DNA from 2 places in the Mesorhizobium sp. M0227 genome. Region 1 is predicted to be linked to the other one. Evidence: riboswitches for the same ligand, from Rfam matches in the RefSeq annotation. Region 1 holds a riboswitch; the other holds the start of a gene.
The links. A riboswitch is a leader RNA that binds a small molecule or an ion and turns the genes downstream of it on or off. The one in region 1 is predicted to bind S-adenosylmethionine.
Positions count from the first base shown of each region.

Region 1 (3,404 bases):
TGGATGAACAGCGACAGGCGCACCCGCCAGTGGCCGAAATTGGGGAAGGACACGATGGCGCGGTTGCCGATCCTGAGCAGTTCGTCGAGCACCAGCTTCGGGTTGCGGGTGGCCTGCAGGGTCTGCGACAGGACGACGAAGTCAAAGCCCTTGTCGGGATAGAATTCGAGATCCTTGTCGGCATCGCCCTGGATGACCGAGAGGCCTCGCGCCACGCATTCATTGACGCCGCGCTGCGACAGCTCAAGTCCACGGCCGTCGACCTGCTTGGTGTCCTGCAGCAATTCGAGCAGCGAGCCGTCGCCCGAACCGACATCGAGCACGCGCGACTGTGGCGGGATGAGGTTGGCGACGACTTCTAGGTCGACGCGCTGGTCGCGGTTGACGCTCATGGCTTCGCCTCCTGCCTGGCGCATGATCTCGATCCGAAAAGCCTGCAATTTTTCGGGGTCATGCGCTGAGCCCTCTCGCCCGGGCCGCCGAGCCGATGAAGCCGTTTATGGCGGCAAACAGTTCCGGCTCGTCGAGCAGGAATGCGTCGTGGCCGCGGTCGGTTTCGATCTCGACGAAGGATACCGATGCGCCGGCGGCGTTGAGCGCATGCACGATCGAGCGGCTCTCCTCGGTCGGAAACAGCCAGTCCGAGGTGAAAGACACCAGGCAGAAGCGGGTTTTCGTTCCGGCGAAGGCATCGGCCAACCGGCCGCCATGGTCGGCGGCAAGGTCGAAATAGTCCATCGACCGCGTCATGTAGAGGTAGGAGTTGGCGTCGAAGCGATCGACGAAGGTCATGCCCTGATGGCGCAGATAGCTTTCGATCTGGAAGTCGGCGTCGAAGCCGAAGGTCAGCGCTTCGCGATCCTGCAAATTGCGGCCGAATTTCCGGTGCAGCGCGGCTTCCGACAGATAGGTGATGTGGGCGGCCATGCGTGCCACCGCCAAGCCCTTTTCCGGGCGTTTGCCGTGCTCGAAATATTTGCCGCCATGCCAGTCCGGATCGGCCATGACAGCCTGCCGGCCGACCTCATGAAAGGCGATGTTCTGCGAGGAATGGCGCGCGCCGGTGGCGATCGGCAGCGCCGAGAAGACGCGCTCCGGATAGCTCGATGCCCATTCCAGCACCTGCATGCCGCCCATAGAGCCGCCGAGCACGCAGAACAGCTTTTCGATGCCGAAATGGTCAATCAGCATCTGCTGCGCCCGCACCATGTCGCGGATGGTGATAATGGGCAGGTCAAGCCCATAGGGCTTGTCGGTGGCGGGATTGGTCGAGGCCGGACCGGTGGACCCAAGGCAACCACCGATGACGTTGGAGCAGATGACGAAGAAGCGATTGGTGTCGATGATCTTGCCGGGGCCGATCAACACTTCCCACCAGCCAGGCTTGCCGGTCACCGGATTGGTGCTGGCGACGTGCTGGTCTCCGGTCAGTGCATGGCAGACGAGGATGGCGTTGGAGCGGGCATCGTTCAGCGTGCCGTAGGTCTGGTAGGCGATCTGGAACGGTGACAGCAGCGTGCCGGCGTCCAGCTTGAGCGGCTTGTCGGATCCAAAACGCAAAACCGGGCTCGACGGTTGGTCGACCTCGTTGTTGGTTTTGCGGGCACGCAGAACGGCCATGACATCCATCTCACACTTTGAGCCCACGCATCGCGCTTGTCGAAAGTCGATGCCGATCCGGGTGTCCGGCCGGCGCGGACAACAAAAAACCGGCATTGCGGTTGCAAAGCCGGTTACAGGATGCAAACGGCCCTTTAGCAAGTTGTTTAACGTGGCTGCAAGCCGACCGGCCAAATCACCACGGAAGTCCGCTCCCCTTCTAGGGCTGTGGCGCGCCGGCGTCAACGGCCAGCCTTGGGCGGTGGCTGTCGCCTCTCGACATTGCAGGCCACGGCTTGTATTTCCGCTGCGGCTTCCCTCAGGAAGCGTTCTCGACGGATTTTGCGACATGAGCCAGACACCGGACCAGGCACGTCCAACCCCGCGCGCGGGCATCATGGACATAGACGCCTATGTGCCGGGCAAGAGCACGGCGCCCGCGGGCGTCGCCAAGGTTCACAAGCTGTCCTCGAACGAGAATCCGCTAGGGCCCTCGCCGAAAGCGATCGAAGCCGCGCGCGAGATTGCCGGAAAGCTCGACGTCTATCCAGATGGCACCGCCAGGCGGCTGCGCGAAGCGATCGCCGAGGTGCATGGTCTCAACCCGCAGAACATCATTTGCTCCAACGGCTCCGACGAGATCCTCGGCCTGCTGGCGCAGACTTATCTGGCGCCCGGCGACGAGGCTGTCATCACCGAACACGCCTTCATGGTCTACAAGATCTACATCCAGTCGGCAGGTGCCGTTCCGGTGACGATCAAGGAAAGAGACGAGCGCGCCGATATCGACGCCATCCTCGCAGCCGTCACGCCGCGCACCAAGATCGTGTTCCTGGCCAATCCCAACAATCCGACCGGCACCTATGTGCCTTTCCAGGAGGTGCGCCGCCTGCATGCCGGCCTGCCCAGGCACGTGCTTCTGGTGCTAGACGCGGCCTATGCCGAATATGTCCGCCGCAACGACTATGAGGCCGGCATCGAGCTGGTCGGTGCTGCCCAGAACGTGGTGATGACCCGTACCTTCTCCAAGATCGGCCTCGGCGGAGCGCGGATCGGCTGGATGTATGCGCCGATGCATATCGTCGACGCCATCAACCGCGTGCGGGGTCCCTTCAACGTCAATGCGACGGCGATCGAGGCCGGTATCGCAGCCATCCGCGACCGCGCCCATGTCGAGCGCAGCGTGGCGCACAACGAGACCTGGCTGGCCTGGCTGAGCGAGGAATTCACAAAGCTCGGGCTGCGGGTAACGCCGAGCGTCGGCAATTTCGTCCTCGTTCATTTTCCTGACGATCAGAAGCATTCGGCGGCGGCGGCGGACGACTATCTGACGGCGCGCGGCTATATATTGCGGCGCGTTTCGGGCTATGGCTTTCCCAACGCGTTGCGCATGACCGTCGGCACCGAAGAAGCCAATCGCGGCGTTGTCGCCGCTCTCACGACATTTCTGAAAAGCTAGAACGCCATGACATCACCGATGTTTGAAAAGATCGCGCTGGTCGGCATCGGCCTGATCGGCTCGTCGCTGGCCCGCGTCATCCGCCGCGAGGGGCTGGCCCGTCACGTGGCCATATCAACGCGCAGTGCGGCGACGCTGGCGCGAGCCGAGGAACTCGGGCTCGGCGATAGCTATACCACCGATGCGAAAGAGGCGGTCCGCGATGCCGACCTAGTCGTCATTTCGGTGCCGGTCGGCTCATCCGGCGCGGTGGCCGAGGAAATCGCGCCGGCGCTGAAGAAGGGCGCGATCCTCACCGATGTCGGCTCGACCAAGGCGTCTGTCATCGCGCAGATGCAGCCTTATG
Region 1 is NZ_JAMYSJ010000028.1:26,733-30,136, forward strand. Features, by position in the region: gene metW (methionine biosynthesis protein MetW) at 1-392, opposite strand, end outside; gene metX (homoserine O-acetyltransferase MetX) at 451-1,620, opposite strand; SAM riboswitch at 1,735-1,812, opposite strand; gene hisC (histidinol-phosphate transaminase) at 1,949-3,058, shown strand; gene NKJ00_RS26725 (prephenate/arogenate dehydrogenase family protein) at 3,065-3,404, shown strand, end outside.

Region 2 (3,404 bases), on a different contig from region 1:
CGCTGGCAATACGCCGGCGATGCGCTCGGCCTTGGCTTTGCCCAGGGCAAGAGCATGCTCTGGAACAAGCCGATGCTCGACGCCAATGGCGGCATCCGCGCGCTGGCCGCCGAGATCGCGGAGGATGCCGCCGCGACCAAGCTGGTGAACGGTCTCGGCCTGCGCGTCAATCTCGTCGCCGCCCCCTTCGAGCAGCCGCTTGGCCGGCGCTCTTTTGACGAGATCTGGTCGCGTCAGGCCCGTTGGGCGCGCCTGCGCCGCGTCACTTTCCCGCTGTTCTTCGCACCCGAAATCCTGACCGGCGCCGTGGTGCCGCTGGTGCTTGCGCTGATTGCCGCGGCCAGTGCGGGCTTCAGCCTCTGGGCAACCGCCCTTGCAGTGCTGGTAGCCTTCTACCTTCCCGAGTGCGCGCTGGCCTGGTCCAAGGGCTGGTACCTGTCGCCACGCATGGTGGCCGCGATCATGATGCGCGACCTGATCCTGCCAGCGCTGTGGGCGCGCGGCTGGCTTGGCGGCGCCGTCGACTGGCGCGGCAACGCGATGACCATCGGCACCAAGACGGCCGAACTGGAGGAGACGCCGTCCGGCGCCTGAAGGTCCTACCTGGCCTTCAGCGCCTGCGCGATGTCCTCAAGCAGATCGTCGGTGTCTTCCAGCCCGACCGACAGCCGGAGCGTGCCCGGCCCGATGCCGAGCTCGGCGCGCGCCTCGTCGCTCAGATTCTTGTGCGTCGTCGTCGCCGGGTGGGTGATCAGGCTCTTGGCATCGCCGAGATTGTTGGAGATCAAGACGATGTCGAGCGCGTTCTGCAAGGCGAAGGCCGCCTGCTTGCCGCCCTTGACGTCCAGGCAGATCAGCGTCGAGCCGCCCGACATCTGCTTCTTGACGATATCGGCCTGCGGGTGGTCGGCGCGGCCGGGATAGATGACGCGGGCGATTTCCGGCCGTTCGGCCAGGAAATCCGCGATCCTGCCCGCGCTTTCCGTCTGCTGGCGCACGCGCAGCGGCAGTGTTTCCAGGCCTTTCAGCAGCGTCCAGGCGTTGAAGGGCGACAGGCTTGGGCCGGTATGGCGGAAATAATCGTGCAGGTTCTCGTCGATCCACTTCTTGTCCGACAGGATCACGCCGCCGAGACAGCGCCCCTGGCCGTCTATGTGCTTGGTCGCCGAATAGACGACGATATGGGCGCCGAGCTGCAAGGGCTTCTGCTGCAGGGGCGTGGCGAAGACATTGTCGACGATCAGCCTTGCGCCGATCGAATTGGCAAGCGAAGCGACAGCGGCGATATCGACCACTTCCAGCGTCGGATTGGTCGGGCTTTCCAGGAAGAACAGCTTGGTGTTCGGCTTGACCGCCTTTTCCCAATTGGCGATATCCGTGCCGTCGACCAGCGTCGCCTCGATGCCGTATCTCGGCGCCAGCGTCTCGACCACCCAGCGGCAGGATCCGAACAGCGCACGCGCCGCCACGATGTGGTCGCCGGCCTTGGCGCTGCACAGAAGGGCGGCCGTCACCGCGGCCATGCCGGAGGCGGTGGCGCGGGCATCTTCGGCGCCTTCGAGGGCGCACATGCGCTTCTCGAACATGTCGACGGTCGGATTGGCGTAGCGCGAATAGATGAAGCCTGGCTCCTCGCCCTTGAAACGGGCTTCGGCGGCCTGTGCCGTTTCGTAGACATAGCCCTGGGTCAGGTAAATCGCTTCCGACGTTTCGCCGAAACCGGAACGCAGCGTTCCGCTGTGCACGAGTGCCGTCTGAGGCTTCCAGTTGTGCTTCTTGGTGCTCATCGCTTTTCTTCCAGACACAAAAAAACCGGCCGCGAAAGTCGCAACCGGTCCATACGGCCTTGCGGCCCGACGGTCCTTTAGCGACTTGTTTAACGTGGCTGCAAGCCGACCGGCCAAATCACCACGGGATAACGACCCTTTAGACCCGCGCCGCGCTTGCGTCAATTGCCGGCTTCATTAAGAGGTTTGTACCAAGCAGGTTCCGCAAAAGTGTTCCACGGTTTTGCGACAAGAACCTGCGACAAGAAAAACGTCTGACCTAGGAGTGGAGCCTTGCGGCAGACAGGCATTCTTCCCGATCAGGACATTTCGGCGCTGTTCCAGTCCGGCGCGCTGAAGTCGGCGCGTGCGCTCGACGCCGACCAGATCCAGCCGGCCAGCCTTGATCTCAGGCTCGGCGACAAGGCCTGGCGGGTGCGGGCCTCCTTCCTGCCCGGCCCCAACCACAAGGTCTCGGAAAAACTCGACCGGCTGCAGCTGCACGAGATCAATCTTGCCGAGGGCGCGGTGCTGGAGACCGGCTGCGTCTATATCGTGCCCTTGCTTGAAAGCCTGGCGCTGCCGGCGGACATTTCGGCCTCGGCCAATCCGAAGAGCTCGACCGGGCGGCTCGACATCTTTACCCGGGTCATGACCGATCGCGGCCACGAGTTCGACAAGATCGCTGCCGGCTATCATGGCCCGCTCTTTCTGGAAGTCAGCCCCCGCACCTTCCCGATCGTCGTGCGCACCGGCTCGCGCCTGTCGCAGATACGCTTCCGCACCGGCAATGCGCTGCTCTCGGAAGCCGAGCTGCACGACCTGCATCGCGCGCAGACGCTGGTCGCCACCGAGCCGCCGAATATTTCCGGCGGCGGCATCGCGCTGTCGATTGACCTCAACGGCGACCAAAACGGTCTGGTCGGCTATCGCGGCAAGCATCACACCGGCCTCGTCGATGTCGACAAGCGCGCGGCCCAGGAAGTCGTCGACTTCTGGGAGCCGATCCACAAGAGCGGCGCCGGCGAACTGGTGCTCGACCCCGACGAGTTCTACATCCTCGTCAGCCAGGAGGCGGTGCATGTGCCGCCGCTCTACGCCGCCGAGATGACGCCCTTCGATCCGCTGGTCGGCGAGTTCCGCGTCCACTATGCCGGCTTCTTCGATCCGGGCTTTGGCCATTCCGCGTCTGGCGGCACGGGCAGCCGGGCGGTGCTGGAAGTGCGCAGTCATGAAGTGCCGTTCATTCTCGACCATGGCCAGATCGTCGGCCGGCTGGTCTACGAACACATGCTGAAGCGGCCGCAGGCCCTCTACGGCACCGATCTCGGCTCCAACTACCAGGCGCAGGGCCTGAAGCTGTCCAAGCATTTCCGCGCCGCGCGCTGACCTCATTGCCCCAAGGCAAAATACTTGCCTGTACCGGCGCGCCATGCTTGGCTGCCTTGCCGCCCGTCAAGATGCCGGCGTTCAAGGGGAACCAAGAAAATGCAGATTTCAAAATGGATCATATCGGCAGCAGGCGCTGCCATGCTGGTGATGGCGGCCGGCTCGCTTTCGCAGGCGCAGGAGAAAATCAAGATCGGCACCGAGGGCGCCTATCCGCCGTTCAACACCATTACCGCTGACGGCAAGGTC
Region 2 is NZ_JAMYSJ010000040.1:25,786-29,189, reverse strand. Features, by position in the region: gene NKJ00_RS30110 (ceramide glucosyltransferase) at 1-594, shown strand, start outside; gene NKJ00_RS30105 (O-succinylhomoserine sulfhydrylase) at 600-1,787, opposite strand; SAM riboswitch at 1,845-1,922, opposite strand; gene NKJ00_RS30100 (2'-deoxycytidine 5'-triphosphate deaminase) at 2,061-3,155, shown strand; gene NKJ00_RS30095 (ABC transporter substrate-binding protein) at 3,255-3,404, shown strand, end outside.
Region 2: linked by a shared signal. The riboswitch ahead of NKJ00_RS30105 (O-succinylhomoserine sulfhydrylase) and the one ahead of metX (homoserine O-acetyltransferase MetX) in region 1 are both predicted to bind S-adenosylmethionine.